4 regions of the Brevibacillus sp. HB1.3 genome follow, and region 3 is predicted to be linked to each of the others. Evidence: riboswitches for the same ligand, from Rfam matches in the RefSeq annotation. Region 3 holds a riboswitch; each other region holds the start of a gene.

Region 1 (6,229 bases), on a different contig from region 3:
TTCTTACCTTTCCAGCGAAAATCATTTTTTACCATATTTTATTTTTTTCACCACAACTAACCAAACAAACAAGCGTATAAACTATCAGATTGGTTTAGGGGGTTACGGTTGTGAAACTCGCGGAAGCGTTAATCATTCGTGCCGATTGTCAAAAGCGAATCGAACAGTTGGGGGACCGCTTGCACCGCAGCGCAAAGGTCCAGGAAGGTGAACAGCCTCCAGAAAATCCTGACGATCTCTTATCTGAGCTGTATCAGTTGTTTGACCAGCTCGAGCGTATTGTTCAGCAAATCAATCGAACCAATGCGTCTTGCCGCTTTAACGAAACAATGACGCTCTCCGATGCGTTAACCAAACGTGATGTTCTCGGTTCAAAACGCAATGAGCTAGCCGACCTAATCCAGGCAGCTACAGTCAAGCATGATCGCTACAGCCGTTCGGAGGTCAAGATTTGCTCGACTGTTAATATTGCCCAGTTGCAAAAGCAAGTCGACGAGCTGTCCAAGCAGTACCGGGAACTGGATGCAAGCATTCAACAATTCAACTGGTTAACGGAGCTGCAAGAAACCTGACGCAAGAGACATGGAAGTCGGTAGTCTGTCGGCAAAAGGCGAACACGTCCCCATTCAACAGGGTTAATGTTGAAAACTCATTGGTCGGGTCGAGGGGCAACCTTGAGGGTTCAAATCCCTCTCTCACATAAAACGCCCAGTAATGTGACATGAGTAATGCGTACTTGGTATTGTAACTACCGTGTGTTGATTTTGTCTGACAGACGAGGGTGGGTACGGGGATCATTCCATGTAAAAAAGCCCTCCGCGCCTCTATGTGGCGAGAAGGGCTTCTTGGCGCAAATTTACGCCTTTCCTTTTAGGTAATCATCCTTTATTCTCTTTTCCTGTTCAGCGGTGGTCATGTCTTTCTCCAACACTTGATACATCAGTTCATCCTTCACTTGGCGAGGGATTCCTTTTTCCTGATGATTCGGGACAGATGAACTTGAGACAGAGTCATGTTCCATACTGCGTACCTCCATGGCTTTTTGGGGTTAGCTTACCCGAAAGCGCCCACTCCATTCACCACACCCGCTGAACACTGAGCATTTTTCTCAGCTCGTCGACCGAACGTGGAATATTTCCGCCCAACTCTCGCTTCCACTGCTCAGGCAGTGCCTCCCACACATCAACGAGCAACGGCATACCCAGATGAAGGCTTTCCAGCATGTCTCTGTTTTCCAATGCCTCCTGCGGATCTCCTGCGAACACAAGCCTGCCTTCATCCATGATGCAAATCCACTCGGCCCATTCAAACGCAATATCCATATCGTGAGTTGCCATCAAAACAGTCGTTCCTTGCCGGTGAATGGCATCGAGCTCCCTCAGCAAATTTTTGGTCTGATAGCGATCCAGATACGCAGTAGGCTCGTCCAATAGCAAAAGCTCTGGCTCCATGACCATGACCCCTGCGAGTGCCAGTCGTCGTTTTTGTCCCAGGCTCAAATGATGAATCGGAACTTCTGCCAGCTCTTTTAACCCGAATGCATCCAGCACCTTTTCTACTTTGGCCCGGATTACGTCCACAGGCAGCTTCTGATTGCATAAACCGTAAGATATATCTTCCGCGACTGTGCTTGCGATCAACTGATGCTCGGGATCTTGAAAGACCAAGCCAACCTTTTGCGTCATCTCTTGCAATGCGGCCCGTTTGTAGACAAGCGGTTTCCCCTTCCACAGCACCTGTCCCTGCTGTGGCTCGATGATCCCGTTTCCATGCAAGAACAGGGTCGACTTCCCACAGCCATTCCGCCCCAAAAGAACACATTTTTTCCCCTCTGGAATCCATAAGGACAGCCCTGACAGGACTGGTTCCCGCCCTCCCGGATACGTGTACTGCAAATCGATGAACTCCAACAATCGTGATGTCATAACCGCCAACCTCCTGTCCACCACTCAAGCAGCACCAGCAGTATACAGCCTGCGATTGCTTCCCACTCATAGCGGCGCGAGCGGGCATGGGTATGAAACGAAAGCACCTGCATGCTCTCCCCGAAGCCTCTTGCCGCCATTCCTTTGTGCAGCGCTTCGTATTTACGCATCGCTCTGACAAACAATTGCGCAACGAGAACCCCTGCATCCCGAAGTGTCGCCCGGAAGCCGCGATGACCTCCGCGCGAACGTTGGGCAATCCAGAGCTGGTGAGAAATCGTTACCAACACAAAAATAAACCGATACATGATCATTAATAAGTCAGTCACAAGAACAGGCATATGAAGCCGGCGAAGCACCTGCAAGATTTCGGCAAACGGCACGGTAAACAAAAGGAAAGCAAAGCAAGATAAGCTCGCCATGGTCCGCCAAAATAAGATCCAAACTTTACTGAAAGAGGACATCGGCACATAGAGCACATACGAACCGAATTCCCATGCTGCCGCAACCTGGACCTGAACTCCTCCTGCTCTCGCCCCTTCAATTAATAGAGCAGGGAGCCCCGCCGCGAAAAACGAGAGTGACACGATCATAAAGGCACAGTAGATACGGACAGGAATACGAGCATACACCACTACCCATACCGTCATCCAAACCACGACCGCCATCTGCATCCATACATGTCCCACCAGGACGAGCAGTAGCATTGCACTCGCCAGCAATAGCTTATGAGCTGGCGGCAGATGTTTTAGCCTGTTTTGATAAGAGAGAGAATCAAGCTGCAACCCGTTCATTTTTTCCGTTTATCCAACCGACCTTTGTACAAGCCCACGGCGTAGCCAACCACTCCCGCTCCCAACGCCGCCTGCACCGCAAACAATAGACTCTCCGTCTCTCCCCCTGGCGGTTCTATCAGCGGTTGAAACCAAGGTTCGTAGTTCGGAGCGATTTCCTTGATCGCTTCCTCTGCCACGCCGTCTGCGCCGCCAAATTCCGAGTCTTGCACCAGCAATAGCGGGACAGTAGCCAGTACGATTACCCCCAAGAGTAAAAGCCAGTTCCATCCTTTTTTCACAGCGATTCCTCCCGTTTGAGCAAACGAAGCTGTGTAAGCTCTTTTGCGTTATAAGATAACAACCAGTTCCAAACAAGAACGGTCAACAGACCTTCACTAATAGCGAGCGGTACTTGCGTGAACGCAAAAATTCCTGCGAATTTGGCAAATGAGGCCAACACTCCGCCAGATTCAGCTGGAAATGCGAGTGCCAGTTGAAGCGAAGTCACCACATAGGTAGCGAGATCAGCCAAAGCCGCCGCCGCAAAAACCGCCAGACGCTGACTTCCGGCCACTTTCATAATCAACCGATAGATTCCGTATGCCACCATGGGTCCTACCACTGCCATGGATACAGCATTTGCCCCTAGTGTAGTCAAACCTCCATGCGCCAAAAGCAAGGCTTGAAACAAGAGCACCATACTCCCTAACACAGACATCGCAAAAGGCCCAAACATAATCGCGCCAAGGCCCGTTCCAGTCGGGTGAGAGCTGCTGCCTGTAACCGAAGGGATTTTCAGTGCAGATAAAACAAATGCAAATGCTCCTGCAACGCCAATAAGGAGCTTCATCTCGGGATGTTCTTTTACAATCTTGTTAATCGAGCGAATCCCAAGAATAAAGAATGGCAAGAACACAGCCCACCAAAATAAGGCCCAGGATAATGGCAAATACCCTTCCATGATGTGCATCGCATGTCCTGTCTCAGGTTCATTGAGCAAAAAATACAAGACAAAGCCCGCGATCATCAAACAAGTAGATACGAGACGAGATCGATTCATGTTTATCCTCCTTCACTGACTTTCATTCTTTCCTCCAAACAAAAAAATCCCATCCATCAGTGGACGAGATGTGCACACAAAACAACAGACTGATTAGACAGCCTCATTGCCTCGTATTCACCGCTCCTTTCCGCGAAGGTTCTGTGGGTGTGGCTACTAGGTAGGTCTCCTGGCTTCCAGATCTATGCGCTCCTTGTCCTTCCCCATACGAAGATGAGTGGTTTCCTTCTCAAAGAGAGCTCCCTGGTTACAGTGGCGGGACCGCTCGGGACTTTCACCCGATTCCCTGTTACCCTTTATGTGTCACATAAAGGCACCTAACGCCGACTATATACAATTGACTGACAATTCATGTTTGTCCCACATCATTATACCGGATCACTACATAAATCGGAAGAATATAAGCGAAAACGCATAAGTAGATGACCCACTACAAACGGAACCATCTACCTATGCGTACTTTGTTCTATCTATTCTTTTGCGTCTACGCCAATTACTTCACTAATATGTTTAAAACCATCTCGTTGCATGAGCTTGAGCAGTTTTTTGTTGATTTGCTTGGCAATACCTGGGCCCTGATAAATCATCCCCGTGTACACCTGAACAAGACTGGCTCCTGCCCGGATTTTCGCGTAGGCGTCTTCCCCATTATAAATACCGCCGACACCGATGATTGGTACCTTGTCTCCTACTTCTTGATAAATCTCCTTCACCCAAGCTGTGGAACGCTCTGTAAGAGGTCTTCCGCTCAGTCCGCCCGCTTCCTCAGCAAATCGATGTCCGGAAACGGCCTCGCGTGACAGTGTCGTATTGGTAGCAATAATTCCGGAAATGCCTTCTTCTACAGCAGCATGAACAACATCGCGCATGTGCTCATCCGACATGTCTGGCGCTACTTTTAGCAAAATCGGCTTTTTCTTGATGGAACGCCCTTCCATTTCAGTTGCCTTTTCTTTTACTGCACGCACTAAATGACGCAAGCTCTCCGTTTCCTGCAAGTCACGAAGATTCGGGGTATTCGGAGAGCTGATGTTAATCACGAAATAGTGACCGTATGCATAGAGCATGTCCATACATTTGCTATAATCGACGGCCGCTTCTTCATTCGGCGTTACTTTGTTTTTCCCAATGTTAATCCCAATCGGAACATCTGAGTATGCGTAATCGACCAAATGCTGGGAAGCCAGATACGCACCGTGATTGTTGAAGCCCATCCGGTTAATGACAGCTTGATGTTCCGGCAATCGGAACAATCGGGGCTTTGGATTGCCTGGCTGCCCCTGCGGCGTCAATGTCCCGATTTCCACAAACCCAAAACCAAGAGCACCCAACGCATGATAGACTTCTGCATTTTTATCAAAACCCGCTGCAAGTCCGACTGGATTCGGAAACGTCATTCCCCACAGCTTGTTCTCCAACCGCTGGTCTTTTACCTGATAGATCATCTTCAGGATGCTTTTGCCTGGAGCAGAATCCTCCACCAGCCTTAAGGCACCAATTGTCTTTTCATGAATCTCTTCCGCATCTTGCTGGAACAGATATTTTCTTATGAGCTGATACATCGGCTGCACTCCTTACTCCGTTTCTACCTTTTTACCTCATAGTAGAATACCATACTTTTTCGGGAGGATGTAACCTTTATACGTGATACATATTTCCAAGTAAGCAGGCAAATCCTAACAGCACCACCACGCACAGGGGGATTAGTCTTTCATGAAAGTGGACGGAAAAATCGGGATTGGTCAAGCCATTATGGTGATGATGCTGACGATCGGCATTACGAACCACGTAACCGTCATTCCCCTCTTATTGAGTAAAGCCGGAAGAGATGCTTGGTTGAGCGTGTTGGTTGCTGGTATTCCTTTTTCCTTGTGGGTGTATTTATTGTTTGTGATCAATCGAACAATAAAACAACAAGCCTTGTATGAATGGCTTCAGCAGCGAACAGGAAATATTGTCAGCCACCTTTTGCTCACTCCGATCATGATCTGCCTGTATTTGATGGCGTTAACCAATCTGATCGATACCCAGACATGGACTACCGTCAATTATCTGCCTCGAACACCCGAATGGGTGACTGCATTCGCCTTGATGGGCTTATGTGTGCTCGCAGCTATCGGGGGAATAACCTCTGTTGGAATTACAGCAGTAATACTTCTGCCTATCGTCGTGTTGCTTGGATTTTTTGTCGCTTTTGGCAATATTCCCAAAAAGGATTATAGTCTTTTACTACCGCTTTTCCAGAACGGTTATCGTCCTCTGATAATGGGGATGCTCTACTTTGGCGGTGGTATAACCGAGCTGTTTCTGTTGCTATTGCTTCAGCATCACATCCGCAAGCCACTCCGCCTCGTACACTATTTCGTTATGCTCGGCATTACGGTTCTGTTGACACTCAGTCCGTTGACAGGGGCGATTGCAGAATTCGGACCTGTCGAATCTGCCCGTCAACGTTTTCCGGCATTTGA
Region 2 (6,229 bases), on a different contig from region 3:
ATCATTGCACGTATCACTCGTTCGAGTATGCTGGAAGTCATGCGTGCTGACTATGTCAGAACCGCTCGTGCAAAAGGGCTGACACAGTTTTGGGTCGTGTACAAGCATGCGCTGAAAAATGCAATGATCCCTGTCTTGACGGTAATTGGTTTGCAAACAGGGTTGTTGCTGGGTGGAGCCGTTTTGACAGAGACGATCTTTGGATGGCCAGGAGTTGGTCGCTATATTGTGACCGCCATTGGAAACCGTGACTATCCGGTTATCCAATCCGGTATCCTTGTAATCGCGACGATTTTCGTCCTGATCAATCTCTTGGTCGACCTTCTGTACGCCTATATCGATCCGCGAATCAAATATCGCTAAGGAGGGACGAAGAGACATGGCACAACCACAATTACAACCACAAGATCAGGTAGTACCTTTAAAAGTGAAGCATGAAGAAGTAGTCTCTCCTTGGAAGGATGCATGGAGGACACTGCGAAAAAACAAGCTGGCGTTGGTGGGCTTCGGGATCATTTTGTTTTTCATTGTTGTGGCGGTACTAGCTCCATGGATTGCTCCGTATCCGTACGACAAAGGCGAGCTCGTGATGAAAAACAAGCCACCTTCTGAAGCGCATTGGTTTGGAACAGATTACAATGGTCGTGATGTCTTTAGTCGCGTTATTTATGGGGCACAAATCTCCTTGTGGGTAGGGACGTTCTCTGTCATTGGCTCCGTTCTCGTAGGGACCTTGTTCGGTCTTTTGGCAGGATACTATGGCAGATGGATCGATACGATCATTTCGCGTCTCTTTGATATTATGCTTGCGTTTCCGAGTATTCTTTTGGCAATCGCTGTGGTTGCCATCTTGGGGCCATCTTTGCAAAACGCCTTGATTGCCATTGCGATTATTAACATTCCGACATTTGGGCGGTTAGTACGCGCCCGTGTATTGAGCTTGAAGGAAGAGGAATTCGTCATGGCCGCAAGGGCAATCGGAATGAAAAATTCCCGGATTATCATGCAGCATATTTTGCCGAACAGCCTCGCACCCATCATTGTGACCGGGACGATGGGGATCGCAACAGCAATTATTGAAGCAGCTGCACTTGGCTTTCTCGGACTGGGAGCACAAGCGCCAGAACCAGAATGGGGAAAAATGCTCGCTGATTCACGTCAGTACATTCAGAAAGCACCATGGACCGTTATTTTTCCAGGGCTCTCTATCATGCTGACAGTTCTCGGCTTTAACTTAATTGGGGACGGCTTGCGTGATGCACTTGACCCGCGGATGAAGAGCTAGTCCAATTGTAAAAAGACAGAAGGGAATGGAGATACCGTCCTTCTGTCTTTCTTATTTATCCCTCTTCCATGAAGGTGCGGCACAACTGATTGAAAGCAGGCGCAGCTTTCGTGATTACCTGATGCCTTACGTTTGGGATCATCTCGAGTCTTGCTTTTGGCAATTTCATCGTAAGCATTTGCGCATAATGATGCATACGTTTATCTTGTTCGCCATAGGCAAGTAAAATCGGAAGCTGGATCTCGCCTAGACGCTCTGTACATTGATAGCGATGACCGGCACCGTAAAGGTATTTTAAGCTAGTGGGATCTGTTTTGGAGGCGTGCGCCGTCCATTTTTCCCGCATTTCTGGGCTATTGACATGTGAGGAGGCAATGGAACGGGCAAGAAGAGGAACTCCGTGAAGCATCGACAATGCCTGCGCCATCCAGAATCGTCCATGCAAATACAGGTCATTCACTTCAGAAAAACCGCTCACGAGTATACCGCCTCGTGCATGATCAGGATAGCGAAGACAATATTCAAGGGCGATAGAAGCACCTTGGGAGTACCCCAAAATAAAGGGACGCTCAATGCCGAGAGACGGGATCAGCTTATGGAGTCGTTCTGCCAATTCCCCAATCGAATAGGGCTTCTCCATGGGCGAACTATCACCATGTCCGGGCAAATCAGGGACAATGAGCTGATAAGTATCTGCGAGTGTTTGCTGATAAACAAAATTGATAGAGCCGATGCATGGCGCATGGATACACAATAACGGCTGGCCTTTCCCCGATATGTGAAAAGCAAACTGCTTGCCATCCTGATGGACGAGTATTTGTTCCATTTTTGTTTTCACCCCACCCTTAGGTTGTCCGATCCGAAGTAGATTTTGCAATTGAACTCTTCTTTTTTTGATGGGGAAGTGGTATTCTCGCAATAGAATAATTGGTGAAAGCAGGGTGAAGAAGTTGTTTCAAGAGCGCATTTCGAAGCTCCACACGTTTTTGACAGAGCAAGAGCTGAACGCGGTGTTGATTACCTCTCCCAAGCACGTCTACTATTTGACCGGATTTTTTACTGACCCGCATGAACGTTTTATGGGTCTGGTTATTCCTGCTGAAGGAAAGCCTTCCTTAATTGTACCTGCTCTTGATCGTGAGGCAGCAGCAGAGGCTTCGTTCGTTCAAGATATCCATACACATACGGATATCCAAAATCCGTATGAAATTCTCAAGCAAGTGTTGCCAGCGAACTTGGCGAAGCTCGGAATTGAGAAAAGTCATATGACTGTCGAGCGCTATGAAGCACTTGGACAAGTTGTTCTGGCGTCGAGCTATGTGGACGTGGAAGAGCCACTGCGTGAAATGCGTTTGATCAAATCCGCGGACGAAGTGGATCGTCTAAAGCACGCTGTTCAGTTGGTCGAGGATTCCTTGCGTGAGACCTTGAAAAAAGTCAAGACAGGCATGACCGAGACAGAAATCGTAGCGGAGCTGGAATTCCAGATGAAGCGCTTGGGTGCAGAAGGTCCATCCTTTACGTCCATGGTGTTGGCAGGGGAGAAGTCCGCTTTGCCACATGGGAAGCCAGGAACGCGCCAAGTGCAAGAAGGCGACTTGCTTTTGTTTGATATCGGGGTAGCTGCGAACGGATATGTATCCGATATTACTCGTACCTTTGCTGTAGGCGAGATCAGTGCCCAGCTACAAGAAATTTACGAGACAGTTTTGGCTGCTAACGAAGCGGCAATTGCTGAGATTCGTCCCGGTGTGACATTTGCGCATTTGGATAAAACCGCTCGTGACGTTATCACTGCAAAAGGCTACGGAGAATACTTCATGCACCGCCTTGGGCATGGACTAGGGATGGATGTACATGAATATCCGTCTGTTCACAGCCAGAACCAAGAAGTGCTTCGTCCAGGAATGGTCTTTACCATCGAGCCGGGCATCTATTTGCCAGGAGTAGGCGGCGTGCGGATTGAAGACGATGTTTTGGTTACGGAAACAGGCGTTGAAATACTCACGCAGTTCCCGAAAAAACTGACTTCTATCAACGAATGAAAAATCATGAAAATTGAATACGTATCGAATGGTGCTGGATGGCATATGCCGTCAGCTTAAAAGGGAAGTCCGGTGAAAAACCGGCGCGGTCCCGCCACTGTAACGAGGAGCGCCTAGCGAATAGCCACTGTTTTTTGCGAGACAAAAAATGGGAAGGTAGCTAGGTGTGTTGATCCGTAAGCCAGGAGACCTGCCATGCGATCATTTACAATCGACCCACGAGGATGGGGCAGATGTGGAAGCAGTCTATAAAAGGGCGCCTTTGCGCCTGTTATGGCTATATCTACGTTTGTCATGCGCCTCCCGATTGAAATGGGGGGTGCTTTTTTTGTGGAAGCATTTGATTTACTACAACATTTATAAAAGAAAAAGGGGATTACAGATGTTTCATGCAAACAAAACACATACAGTAATGAAAGGACTAGCTTTCGGTATCTTGACAGCTACCATGCTTTTGGTTTCAGCCTGCGGTTCCACTACAACACCGCAGGCCCCAGCCAAAACAGAACAAACGGCTGCTCCAGCAGCAGAGAGTAAGCCTGTAACACTCACCAATAATGGCATCGAAATGACCTATCCAACAGTACCTGAGCGTGCCGTGACATTGAACCAACACGTCACGGAAATCATGCTGGCATTGGGCCTGGCTGATAAAATGGTCGGAACCGCTTACCTGGACGATGAAATTCTTCCAGAGTTAAAAGCAGATTACGACAAGATTCCGGTACTGTCTGACAAGTATCCTACGAAAGAAGTGCTGTTGGCAGCGAACCCAGACTTCGTGTACGCCGGATGGAAAAGCGGATTCGGTGAAAAGGGAGTAGGATCGATGCAGGATTTGGAAAAGGTCGGCATCAAATCGTATCTGCAAGCGTCTTCTAGCATGCCTGGACCGACTATTGACGATGTGTTTGCTGACATTACGAATATTGGACGCATTTTCCGTGTGGAAGACAAAGCCAATGATTTGATCCATAAAATGAAGAGTGAAATGGACCAAACGCTTAGTAAAATTGGCAAGGTGGACGAGCCGCTGAAAGTGTTCGTGTACGACAACGGGGAAGATAAACCGTTCACAGCAGCCAACAACTACATGACGTCTTTAATCAAGACTGCTGGCGGCAAGAACATTTTTGACGATATTCAAAAGGGTTGGGCAGAGGTCAGTTGGGAGCAAGTAGTGAGTCGCAATCCAGACGTGATTATTATCGTAGACTACGGGGATAGAACTGTTGAGCAAAAGCGTCATTTCCTTTTGACCAAAAAAGAACTGGCGGATATCCCGGCGATTAAAAATCAACGACTGATGGTATTGCCCTTGTCTGCGGCTTCTGAAGGCGTTCGTGCACCGATTGCGCTGAAAATTTTGGCGGAAGGACTCTACCCGGATAAATTCAAATAGAGTACGCCCCTTTTAAGGGAGGGAATAGCACTGCAACAGATCAAGTTACCTTCTATCATCATTACTTTATTGGTCGGACTCTTCCTCTCGATTACGTTCGCAGTTACGCTCGGATCGGTGGAGATTAAGCCGACTACGGTATGGAAAATCGCCTTATCAAAAATTCCGATGTTGACTCAATGGATTGAGGTGGACTGGTCCAAAGGGGAGCAAACCATTATTTGGGATATTCGCTTTCCGCGTGTACTCTTGGGGGCGATCGTCGGCGCAGGTCTGTCTGTCGTGGGAGTAGCGATCCAATCGTTAGTTCGCAACTCCCTGGCTGATCCGTATGTGTTAGGCGTATCTTCAGGTGCTTCCGTTGGAGCTACTTCGGTAATTATTTTCGGAGCATTCAGCATGTACGGGCAGTATGCGTTAACCTTTGGCGCTTTTACAGGCTCCCTCGTGTCCATTATTCTTATTTTTACGCTATCTCGTATTGGAGGACAAAACTCGACGGTACGCCTGCTCATGGCTGGAATTGCGATATCTGCGATCTTGTCGGCCATTACTAGTCTCCTTGTTTTTTCAGCGCCGAATGAGCATGGAATTGGAACGGTCCTGTTTTGGTTAAGTGGCAGTCTGGCTGGCGGCAAATGGGAGTACCTGACGATTCCTACATTGATTGTCGTCATCTGTCTCATCGTCTTAATAGCCCAATACCGCTCGCTCAATGCGATGCTGATGGGCGAGGAGTCAGCAGGAACATTGGGAGTTAATACGGTACAATTCCGCAAGCTACTCTTGGTGATCACGGCACTGCTCACGGGTGTGATCGTGTCCATCGCGGGATCAATCGGTTTTGTCGGATTAATGATGCCCCATATCGTCCGTGTGATGGTCGGATCAGATCACAGACGTGTCCTGCCTGTCAGCGCTTTGTTTGGCGCGATATTTCTCATCTGGGTTGATGTAGTCGCCAGGCTCGCATTTGCACCGGAAGAGCTGCCGATTGGTATTTTGACAGCGCTGTGTGGTGGTCCATTCTTTATCTGGTTGATGCTGCGGAGTTCTTATTCCTTTGGAGGTAGCGGACGATGAATTTGCAGGTTGAGAATATATCGGTCGAACTGGAGAAAAAGGGAATCCTGCGCAACGTCAGTTTGGAGGTGCGCTCCGGAGAGTTTGTGGGACTGATCGGGCCGAATGGCAGTGGGAAGTCCACATTGCTAAAAAGTATTTATCGGGTACTAAAGCCGCGTTCGGGATGGATTTCACTGGATGGCGACGACGTATACAAGCTAACCTCGCGTCAAAACGCTCAGCGAATGGCGGCAGTACGGCAGGAATCCTCTGTTGAATTTGATTTTTCGGTAACCGAAATCGTGAATATGGGACGTGCTCCGCATAAACGACTATTTCAGTCGGATAACGCAGAAGACCTTCAGATTTGTGAAGAAGCACTACAGCGGGTAGGGATGCATACATATGCCGATCGCAGCTTTTTCAGTTTAT
Region 3 (4,574 bases):
ATCTGAGTCCTTGACTAATGAGGACTGGCAAAACGGACGAGTGATTTTCGTTGGCAAATTCGTTAAAGGAAGCCTTAATTTGGCCCTTACCCATGGAGGACAAACGTTCGATCATCGCCAGCGATTTTTCTTTGACCAAGAATCGCCCATCGTTTTCCAACTCGCCGATCGTCAGGAGCGCATGGACGTCGAGGTCATCTGTCAGCAGGCTCGGCAATTGACTCTCCTTCGCAAGCAGCACACTCTCATTCCAGTGGATAGAGGGACTACCGGCAATATACCGCTGGAACGCGTGTGGTCTCGACAGAAGCACATGCAAGACAAATAAGCCGCCTAGCGAATGTCCCAAAATCGCTTGCTGCGTCCGATCGATGGGGAAGTCGTTTTCGATGCTAGGCTTGAGCTCCTCCTCTAAAAAGGTGAGGAACTGCTCGGCTCCCCCCATCCGTGGCCACTCGGCTCCTTTTGGGCTGCCAGGAAGCTCTGAGGCGGGAACTTCATACGTGTAATCATAGAAACGGGCAGGATGGTATGGGTCGTCTGTTGGATAGCCAATCCCGACGACGATAGCAGGATACACGCCAGTTCGTTCAGGGCCACGTGATTGTATCCGTATCGCTTCGGTCATAGTGGCAAAAACAGAGTTGCCATCTAGCAAATATATGACGGGAAAGCCTGATTCCGGAGGGGGATCGGCAGGTGTACTTACGAAAATGTGATACTCACGCTCTTGATAAGTCATGATTCTACGGTAGGAACGAGGTATGACGACAGGTTGATAGTCGGTGCTTTTCATGAGGGCGAATCTCCAATCTCTCCAAGGCTAACCAACACACACAAAATCTATTATATGAACGAGAACCAGAGATTGGCAATAGCCGAAAAAGGAGAATAGTTAGTTTTCGAAAAGAGCCCATACTGAGCTTGACTCCTACGATATATTGAGGTAAAGTAAGTTTTACCAACTACATATTGATGCGGTAAGGTGTTTACCAGCCAGATTTGGTAGACTTAATAGGGAAGTCGGTGAGAATCCGACGCGGTCCCGCCACTGTAATGAGAGAGTTCCATTTGCGAAAGAAGGCCACTGATCATGAAGGATCGGGAAGGCGAAAGTGGAGCGATGATCCAAAAGCCAGGAGACCTGCCTAACCGCTTGCACTGTTTACCCTACGGGAGATAGGGAAGTGTTCGAGCGCTCAATTCGCATTGGCGAATTGCTAGATGGAAGTCATCACGCGCATTCGGCATGTAAACGTCGGATGCGCTTTTACTTTGGCTAAATAACGTACATACAGAGTAAAAATAGTAAGGATAGGATGAGGGACATGCTAATCGCTTATGATTCAAAAACAGGAAACGTGCGACGATTCGTCAACAAAATTAATTTGCCACATGTGGAAATTGATCAAGATATGGTGCTGGACGAGCCATTCATTTTGATCACATACACGACGGGATTCGGACAAGTGCCGGACAAGGTGGCGACGTTCCTGAAGCGAAATCATGTCCATCTGCGCGGGGTATCTGCCAGTGGCAACCGCAACTGGGGAACCAGCTTTGCCAAAAGTGCGGATACGATCGCGAGCCAATATGGTGTTCCGGTGATTTCTAAATTCGAACTGTCCGGTACCGGCCGTGACGTGGAACAATTTACGAGTGGGGTGGCAGCAATTGCGGCATATTGAATTGAACAACGAACTGATGCAGCGTGGCAACGACGGATTTTATCAACTGGAAAAGGATCGGGAAGCGGTTGCGGTCTTCATGGAAGAAGTGCAGTCCAACACGATGACTTTTGGCAGTGTCAAAGAACGCATGGACTATTTGATCGAGAATGACTTCTATGAAAACGTCTATGAAACATACACGGTTGAGCAGGTTGATGAAGTTTTCCGTTTGGCCTATGACGTCGATTTTCAATTTGCTTCGTATATGGCTATCTCCAAATTTTATAAAGATTACGCTTTGAAAACGAACGATAAATCGATGTACTTGGAGCAGTATCCAGACCGGGTGGCCGTTGTGGCACTGTCCCTTGGACAAGGTGACTTTGAGCTCGCCAAGCGTTTAACGGTCTCCATGATGGATCAACGCTTGCAGCCGGCGACGCCAACCTTCCTGAACGCAGGCAAAAGCCGCCGGGGAGAAATGGTTTCCTGCTTCTTGCTCGAAATGGATGATTCACTGAATTCCATTAACTTTATTTTGGGAACTTGTATGCAGCTATCCAAAATTGGCGGCGGTGTAGCCGTGAACCTGTCCAAGCTTCGCGGACGAGGAGAGCCGATCAAAGGCGTCGAGGGCGCGGCAAAAGGTGTCATGCCGGTTCTCAAGTTGTTGGAAGATGCATTTTCCTACGCGGATCAAATGGGGCAACGCAAAGGCTCAGGTGCAGCGTACTACAACATCTTCGGCTGGGATATCAACGAGTTTCTCGATTGCAAAAAAATCAATGCGGATGAAAAAGCCCGCATCAAAACGTTGTCCATCGGCCTGATCGTACCAAACGTGTTCTACAAGCTGGCTGAGGAAAACAAACCATTGACTGTGTTTGCTCCGTACTCCGTGTACAAAGAATACGGTGTGCATCTGGATGATATGGACCTCGATGAGATGTACGAGGAGCTCTTGGCAAACGAACGCATTAAGAAAAAGACCGTAATGAGCGCACGCGAGATGTTGACCAAAATCGCGATGATCCAAATGGAATCGGGCTATCCGTACATCATGAACAAAACGAATGCGAACAACAACCATGCGCTGAAAGATCTCGGTTCGGTAAAAATGTCCAACCTGTGCACGGAAATCTTCCAGCTACAGGAGACTTCGACGATTACCAATTACGGCGAGATGGATATCATTCGTCGCGATATTAGCTGCAATCTGGCATCGCTCAATATTGTCAACGTGATGGAACGCAAAATGATCCGTGAATCCGTCCACGAAGGAATCGAAGCCATTACAGCCGTGAGTGACATGACGCGCGTAGAAAACGCTCCAGGCGTTCAAAAGGCCAACCGCGAGCTGCACTCCGTAGGTCTCGGTGCGATGAATCTGAACGGCTATCTGGCAAAGAACAGAATCGTTTACGAAAGTGAAGAAGCAAAAGATTTCGCCCGTACGTTCTTCATGATGATGAACTTCTACTCCTTGGAAAAAAGTATGGAAATTGCCAAGGAAACAGGCAAGACCTTCTTGGGCTTTGAACAATCGGAATATGCAAAAGGCACTTATTTTAACAAGTACGTGACGAACGATTACAGCCCGCGGACGGAAAAAGCAAAGCTTCTCTTTGAAGGAATGCACATTCCGACGCCAGCGGATTGGGCGGATCTACAGCAAAAGGTGCAAAAGCATGGCGTTTATCATGCGTACCGTTTGGCGATTGCACCGACACAGAGCATTTCCTACATTCAGAATGCGACTTCTAGCGTGATGCCGATTGTTGAGCATATCGAAACGAGAACGTATGCCAACTCTACGACGTATTACCCGATGCCGTACTTGTCTCAGGAAAACTATTTTTACTACAAATCGGCGTATGTGATCGACCAATTCAAAGTGATTGATCTGATTGCGGAAATTCAAGAGCACATCGACCAAGGAATTTCGACTGTGCTGCACGTGAACAGCAACATTTCAACCAGAGAACTGGCTCGCTATTATATTTACGCAGCGAAAAAAGGTCTGAAGTCGCTCTACTATACGCGGACGAAGCATTTGACTGTAGAAGAGTGCATTAGCTGCGCTGTTTAGTGAACGCGATTATAAAAGAAAAAGCATCAAGCAAAAAGAGAAGAGGAACGCCATATGAAAGCAGTCAATTGGAACAGGCCGGACGACGATTTTACGATGACGTTTTGGAATCAAAACATCATGCAGTTTTGGACGGATGATGAGATTCCGTTGTCAGATGACAAGATGGCCTGGATGGAGCTCAGTGCGACTGAACGGGATACGTATAAAAAAGTATTGGGCGGTCTCACCTTGCTGGATACGATTCAAGGCGGAGTAGGGATGCCGAAGATCATGGAGCATGTCGATGGACTGCAAAGAAAAGCGGTTCTCGCATTCATGGGCATGATGGAGCAAATCCATGCCAAATCGTACAGCAGTATTTTTACAACGCTGGCATCGACAGAGGAGATTGACGGTATTTTTTCGTGGGTAGAAAACAATCCACATCTGCAAAAGAAAGCGGCCCTCATCTCCAAACGCTATCAAGAAATTGAGAAACCGAAAGACTTGTACATGGCGATGGTAGCGTCCGTCTTCCTGGAAAGCTATCTGTTTTACAGCGGCTTCTTCTATCCGCTCTATTTGGCGGGTCAAGGAAAGATGACAAGCAGCGGGGAAATTATCGACCTGATTGTTCGTGACGAGAGCATCCACGGACTCTATGTCGGCGTTCTCGCGCAGGAAGTTTATCAAGGTCTGAGTGTGGTCGAGCAGACCGCAGCAAAAGAGGAACTGTATGCCCTTTTGCATGAGCTGCAAGAAAATGAAGAGGCCTATACGACTTCGTTGTATACCGAAATCGGATTGGCTGACGAGGTTCATGCCTACGTGCG
Region 4 (6,229 bases), on a different contig from region 3:
GCGCAGGCTTTTTCGACAGGTGATCCTGCCCATGAATTAGCGCAAAAAGCAGCAGATCTTCACCGTCAATGGCTAAGCTTTTATTGGGACAGCTAAAGCAAAGAAGCGCACGCAGGTGTTGCCCAGATGTACGTCGATGACCCGCGCTTTACTGCTTACTATGACAAGGAACAGCCAGGTGTAGCCGCGTTTCTCCGCGATGCAGTGGTCATTTATACCAGCAAGTAAAGAGTTTTCAAGCAAAGAAGCTGCGAGCAAGGCAGCTTCTTTGCGTTTTACGCTTCGTTATCCCCACCTACTGCGGGAAAAAGCTTTTGTCCCAAGGGCGTTGGCAAGCCATCCATGCTTACTACGTTGTTTTCCTTTTGATAAGCAAGCAGTTCCTGTTCGTCTTTAGCCAAGGTCCATTTCTGAAGGGTGTCGCGTTCTTTTGAGTAGGAATAGAAGGGGATAGCCCAGCCGCAAGAAGTCTTTACTTCCTGTACGTTTACGGTAATGATTTGCCGAGCACCAGGCAGAAGCGGGAAGTCCTTTACCAGCTCATCCCACCGAGGTGAATCTGGGAGAATAACCGCTCCTTTGCCAAATAAGCGCATGATGAGAGGGGGGCCTTCAAATGCACAAAACATGAGTGTAATCCTGCCATTTTCCTGTAGATGTGCACTGGTTTCGTTTCCGCTTCCAGTCAGGTCTAAATAGGCCACCTCCGTAGGCGATAGGATGCGAAAGGAATCGTACCCTTTCGGTGAAAGATTCACGTGACCATCTGTGTCCATCGGAGCAGAGGCAACGAAGAACATTCGCTGCTTCTTGATAAACTTCTCATGCTCAGGTCGTAACTCAGAAAAAAGCTGACCCATTTTGCACCCCTCCAGGTAAAGGAATTGTTTTTACTACCCTCATATTACGATGAAAAGATGAAGAATTTGTGTTGTTTTTCCCAGTGCGTGCCAAATAGGTGATAAAGTGTAAATATTCTCGCAACAAAATCACCTTTGAAAAGGAGGAGCATTTACATGCAATCATCACAGCCAATTTCCTTAGGGGAGCGCATCCATTTAATAGACGGTTTCGATATGGGCTGGGCGGAACGCACGGGGACTTATGTCATCGCTGAAGAAGAACTGACTTTGGTCGAAACAGGGCCAAGCCCTTCCGTCCCATACATCAAGGCCGGCCTCGCCAAGCTCGGTTTTACCCCGGAACAAGTAAAATACATCATTGTGACGCACATTCATTTGGATCATGCGGGAGGAGTGGGACTTTTTCTAAGGGATTGCCCAAACGCAAAGATCGTTGTCCATCCAAAAGGTGCACGTCACCTCGTTGATCCAAGCCGACTGATCGCAGGAGCGAGAGCGGTGTATCATGATGATTTTGATAGATTGTTTGATCCGATTGAAGCTGTTCCCGAAGAGCGGATTTTGATTCGTGGAGACGGGGATACACTAAAGATCGGAGCGAATTGTGTGTTGGAGTTTCTGGATTCACCAGGGCATGCCAATCATCACTTCAGCATCTACGATCCCATTAGCCGCGGCATGTTCACAGGTGATACGGCAGGTGTACTTTATCCGCAGCTTAAAAAGGACGGCATGCACCTCGTGCTACCATCTACTTCTCCGAATCAGTTTGATCCGGATGCCATGTTAGCGTCTCTACGTCGATTTGGAGCGCGCAATCTGAATCGCATTTACTTTGGTCATTTTGGGATGTCTGAACAGGTAGACGATGTGTACCGCCAAATACGCGAGTGGCTCCCTGTGTTTGTGGCGGAAGGAGAATCAACACTTGCTGCTGGACAAGCATATGCTGATCTGTCTCGTAAGTTATTGGAACGAGTCTCTGAGCATCTACAGTCACAAGGCATCAGTGATGACCACGAAGTTTTCGAAGTACTCAAGCTCGATTTTCAGGTGTGCGCCATGGGCATTCTGGATTATTTGCACAAACGAGGGTAAAAGCTTTGCCAAAAGCATTCCAGTTGCCTGAACTTTTTGTTCAGGCGTTTTCATTTTTAGCAGGCAAGAAAGTATTGGCTTACGTATTTGTCATTCTTTTTTCATCCAAGGAATGCTATGATGTAGGATGAGTCATGGACTGTGATAATTTCAAAACGTAACAGCAAATAGGTGCCTCGTCTTTCTCAAAAAGATCGGGTGAAAAGGGAAGTCGGTGAAAATCCGACGCGGTCCCGCCACTGTAAATCGGCTCGTTCCACAGCCGTAAGCCAGGAGACCTGCCTGTTTGTTTTCGTGCCTGTTGCCTTCGCGGAAAGGATCGGCCTATTTCAGGAAGCAGACCATCCTGTCTGTTTGCCCTGAGGTGCCGACCCTTTGATTTCCGAATGGAAGCAAGGGTCGCTTTTTTTATTGGAAGGTACAGTCAATCAGACACGCAGAAAGGAAGTTCTACATATGAAACGTTCTTTGCGATTCATGATCCCACTACTAGTTGCGGCGAGCCTCGCAGGTTGTGCGGGTAACGATAACAGCCAGCCAGCACCTGGTGGACAAACAAGTGCACCGCAGACAGCACCGCAAGAGAATACAGCCGAGCAGCCTGCAAAACAAACAACGTATCCGTTGACAGTCAAGGATGCGACAGGAAAAGAAGTAACCTTTGCAAAAGCTCCTGAGCGAATCGTCTCCACATCACCTGCCGAGACAGAGATTTTGTTCGCATTAGGCTTGGAAAATCGGATTGTAGCTGTCTCAGACTATGATGATTATCCAGAAGCGGCGAAGGCAAAACCGAAAATTGGCGGCGTCGTCAAACCGAATGAAGAAGCGATTCTCGCTCAAACGCCAGATATGGTCGTGGGTGGGATTTCGATGGAGAAGCCAGTGGCTGACAAGCTCAAATCTCTCGGGATGCCCGTCTATATTACCCATCCAACAAAGATGGATGACATCCTAAACAATGTGTTGGCGATGGGAGTTATCACTAACAAACAAGAACAAGCCGAAAAAGTCGTCGCGCAAATGAAGAAGGATATCGCGTACGTTCAAGAGGCAGTGAAAAATGTAAAACCGGAAGAGAAGAAAAAGGTATACCTTGAGTTTTCCCCAGGCTGGACAGTCGGAAAGGGTGAATTCATGGACGAACTCATCACACTGGCTGGAGCGACAAACATTGCTTCTGACACACAGGGCTGGAATCCGATCAGTGAAGAAAAGATTTTGCAAAACGATCCAGACGTCATTTTGTATGCGAGCGGAATTACCGATGAAAAGACTGGCGTCAAGCTGGAGGATATGATCGCCAAGCGTAATGGCTGGGATAAAATGAAGGCGATTCGTGAAAAACAAATCTTTGGCATGGACCAAAATATTTTGTCCCGTCCCGGTCCGCGTATTACACAAGGCTTGATCGAAGTAGCGAAGGCGATTTACCCAGACTTGGTGAAATAAAATGAAGAAACGATTGTTCCTATGGGGAGGAGTCAGCTGTCTCGTCCTCCTGGCATCAATAGTCATCAGTATCTCGATGGGGGCGGCACATCTCCCCATTTCGCAAGTATGGCTCATCCTGCTCCATCAAATCCCTGGCTTGTCTGAGTGGACCACCGTAACGTGGCCGGAGTCATCTGAGCAAATTGTCATGAAGGTTCGTTTTCCACGCGTTGTATTGGCTGTTTTGATTGGCGCCTGCTTGTCTCTTGCGGGAGCGGGCTTTCAGGGAGTTTTGCGAAATCCGCTCGCAGATCCGTTTACGATGGGCGTGGCATCAGGTTCTGCTGTCGGAGCAGCCTTTTTGATCCTGTTTGGCTTGCAAATCAGCTTTTTGGGTGCATGGAGCACGCCTGTTGTCGCTTTTCTTACAGGACTCCTCAGTTTATGGATCGTACTCGGACTGGCGAACACCCAAGGAAAGCTGCAAACGGAGACCCTGATTTTGTCTGGTGTTGTGGTGCAGGCTTTTCTCGGCTCACTCGTTTCCTTTATGGTGTCGCTATCCGACCAGACGGTGAATGAGATCGTGTTCTGGCTGATGGGTAGCCTGTCATTTCGGGGCTGGGCCTTTACGTATGTCTTGATTCCTTACTTGGTCATAGGCGGAATCGTGCTGGTAAGCTATGCGCGTTCCTTGAACCTATTTGCGTTAGGAGAGCGGCAGGCTGCGCATCTCGGCGTCCATGTAGATCGAACGAAGCTAGTGGTTCTGGTCGTCTCGACTCTCCTGACGGCAGCGGCGGTTTCTATCGCGGGAATTATCGGGTTCGTTGGCCTGGTGGTACCGCATCTCGTGCGTATGCTGGTTGGTCCCGACCATCGAATTTTACTGCCGATGGCCGCGATCTGTGGTGGTATTTATGTGCTGTGGGCCGACACTCTCGCCAGAATGCTGCTAAGTCCAACGGAAATCCCGCTCGGTGTCGTGACAGCATTTCTGGGTGCACCGTTTTTCGCGTATTTGTTGAAGCAAAATAAACGCTTTAGGAAGAGGTAACGTATGCAATGATCAATGTGCACAGCTTGCAAAAATCGTATCAGGATACGCCAGTTTTGCACGGAATCGATTTTTGCGTGGACAAGGGAGAATTTTTTGGCATTATCGGACCAAATGGAAGCGGTAAATCCACCTTGCTGAAAATGATTTCAGGGGTCATCAAGGCAGATGCAGGAGATATTTTGCTTCAGGAGAAAAAGCTTCATTCCTATCCACGCAAAGAGCTTGCCAAAATACTGGCTGTATTGGAGCAAGAGGGGCTACCGCCAGTCGGCTTTCGTGTTCGAGAGGTGTTGGAGATGGGGCGCTTTCCTTACCAGAATTGGCTGGGGGAAGAAAAGCAGGATGTCGCATCGCTCATTGATGAAATCGTACAAATGCTCGGCCTTGAACATTTGGAGGAGCGCACACTGGATCAGTTGAGTGGTGGGGAAAAGCAGCGCGTAGCTTTGGGGAAGGCATTGATCCAAAGACCTCAGGTGCTGTTGCTCGATGAACCCACGACTTACCTCGATATCGGGTACCAGATTCAGCTTATGGATATCGTGCGAAAATGGCAAAAGACGACACAGGTGACGGTCATTGCTGTGCTGCACGATCTGAATCTGGCCTCCCTCTACTGCGATCGTATTTTGATGCTGCATAAAGGAAAGCAGATAAGCGTCGGCACACCAAAAGACATTTTGCAAAGTGACAGAATAGAGGCTGTATACGGAACCAGACCGATTGTCATGGAGCATCCTGTCCATCATTTGCCGCAAATTATTTTGCAGTCGCAAGTGTAAGGAGACAAAAGCATGATCGTACTGATAACAGGTGGAGCACGCAGCGGAAAAAGCACGTTTGCCGAAAAATACGCGGCACATTTGGGCTCCTCAGGTGTTTACATCGCGACCGCTCCAATCACCGATGAGGAAATGGAAGAGCGGATCATGTACCACCGAGACCGCCGCTTGCAGTCCAACTTTCCTTGGCAAACGATTGAGGAGCCGTATGCTTTGACAGAATGGCTGACGAAGCTCGGAGCACAAAAGGACATACAAGAACAGCAGACAGTGATTTTGATTGATTGCTTGATCCTTTGGCTTTCCAATTGGCTTTTGCATGATGGGGAGGAGCAGTCGTTTGAGGGTGTGCTCCAGCAGGTGGATGTGCTGGTAAACAAGCTAAAAGACTACCCGGTGACCGTTTTGCTGGTGACAAACGAAGTAGGCGATGGACTCGTCCCGCAACATCCATTAGGCCGTATGTTCCGAGACTTGGCGGGGTTGATGAATCAGCGCGTGGCAGCTGTTGCCGATCAAGTTTTTCTTGTCACAGCAGGGATTCCGGTGGAATTAAAAGGACAAGCTTTCCGATTTTAACGTGGTGAAAAGACGGTTTCGAGTCGTCTTTTCACCTTTTTTATGATATAATACAAGAAAAGCCATGGAAGGGATCAGGATACCATGCGTCCCCATAGGACGATCTGGAAACGTTTTGACCTCTCCTACATCTAGCTTCGTAGTAGTCGCTCGTCACTGAAGACGACTAATCTACTACGAAAGCGAGGCCCTTTGTATGAGTAGCGACTTATACTTGCGATGTACCTCGGTAGTCGGTTGGTCGTCTGTGCCTAAACCGACAAAAATGCGAGGAAACCATGATGAGGAGAGCGCTGCAGTTATCTAAGCGTTATAGTATGATTTTGTTTGGAGCTTGTTTACTTGCTTTTGCGTATTATCACATTAACTTTCAGAACCATTTGTCTGAAGGTGGGTTTGTTGGCTTAGGGTTA

Evidence for each region. Region 3 has a riboswitch for cobalamin ahead of nrdI (class Ib ribonucleoside-diphosphate reductase assembly flavoprotein NrdI). Riboswitches for the same ligand answer to the same signal wherever they lie in the genome.
Region 1: it holds a riboswitch for cobalamin, as region 3 does, so the genes downstream of both, HPY31_RS14605 (energy-coupling factor ABC transporter permease) here and nrdI (class Ib ribonucleoside-diphosphate reductase assembly flavoprotein NrdI) in region 3, are expected to answer to the same signal.
Region 2: it holds a riboswitch for cobalamin, as region 3 does, so the genes downstream of both, HPY31_RS25885 (ABC transporter substrate-binding protein) here and nrdI (class Ib ribonucleoside-diphosphate reductase assembly flavoprotein NrdI) in region 3, are expected to answer to the same signal.
Region 4: it holds a riboswitch for cobalamin, as region 3 does, so the genes downstream of both, HPY31_RS08145 (ABC transporter substrate-binding protein) here and nrdI (class Ib ribonucleoside-diphosphate reductase assembly flavoprotein NrdI) in region 3, are expected to answer to the same signal.

The regions. Positions count from the first base shown of each region.
Region 1 covers NZ_JABMIT010000005.1:345,976-352,204, forward strand. The annotation lists gene HPY31_RS14580 (DIP1984 family protein) at 111-572, shown strand; gene HPY31_RS14585 (hypothetical protein) at 857-1,021, opposite strand; gene HPY31_RS14590 (energy-coupling factor ABC transporter ATP-binding protein) at 1,077-1,925, opposite strand; gene cbiQ (cobalt ECF transporter T component CbiQ) at 1,922-2,719, opposite strand; gene HPY31_RS14600 (energy-coupling factor ABC transporter substrate-binding protein) at 2,716-3,000, opposite strand; gene HPY31_RS14605 (energy-coupling factor ABC transporter permease) at 2,997-3,761, opposite strand; cobalamin riboswitch at 3,904-4,097, opposite strand; gene HPY31_RS14610 (quinone-dependent dihydroorotate dehydrogenase) at 4,232-5,323, opposite strand; gene HPY31_RS14615 (GerAB/ArcD/ProY family transporter) at 5,475-6,229, shown strand, end outside.
Region 2 covers NZ_JABMIT010000015.1:60,382-66,610, forward strand. The annotation lists gene HPY31_RS25865 (ABC transporter permease) at 1-363, shown strand, start outside; gene HPY31_RS25870 (ABC transporter permease) at 380-1,285, shown strand; gene HPY31_RS25875 (alpha/beta fold hydrolase) at 1,341-2,111, opposite strand; gene HPY31_RS25880 (M24 family metallopeptidase) at 2,236-3,330, shown strand; cobalamin riboswitch at 3,343-3,542, shown strand; gene HPY31_RS25885 (ABC transporter substrate-binding protein) at 3,713-4,732, shown strand; gene HPY31_RS25890 (FecCD family ABC transporter permease) at 4,802-5,815, shown strand; gene HPY31_RS25895 (heme ABC transporter ATP-binding protein) at 5,812-6,229, shown strand, end outside.
Region 3 covers NZ_JABMIT010000001.1:996,088-1,000,661, reverse strand. The annotation lists gene HPY31_RS04710 (alpha/beta hydrolase) at 1-796, opposite strand, end outside; cobalamin riboswitch at 967-1,166, shown strand; gene nrdI (class Ib ribonucleoside-diphosphate reductase assembly flavoprotein NrdI) at 1,329-1,688, shown strand; gene nrdE (class 1b ribonucleoside-diphosphate reductase subunit alpha) at 1,675-3,759, shown strand; gene nrdF (class 1b ribonucleoside-diphosphate reductase subunit beta) at 3,814-4,574, shown strand, end outside.
Region 4 covers NZ_JABMIT010000003.1:120,070-126,298, forward strand. The annotation lists partial or broken gene HPY31_RS08130 (MerR family transcriptional regulator) at 1-228, shown strand, start outside; gene HPY31_RS08135 (pyridoxamine 5'-phosphate oxidase family protein) at 276-860, opposite strand; gene HPY31_RS08140 (MBL fold metallo-hydrolase) at 1,017-1,961, shown strand; cobalamin riboswitch at 2,114-2,261, shown strand; gene HPY31_RS08145 (ABC transporter substrate-binding protein) at 2,418-3,413, shown strand; gene HPY31_RS08150 (FecCD family ABC transporter permease) at 3,415-4,452, shown strand; gene HPY31_RS08155 (ABC transporter ATP-binding protein) at 4,461-5,237, shown strand; gene cobU (bifunctional adenosylcobinamide kinase/adenosylcobinamide-phosphate guanylyltransferase) at 5,250-5,816, shown strand; gene HPY31_RS08165 (YitT family protein) at 6,095-6,229, shown strand, end outside.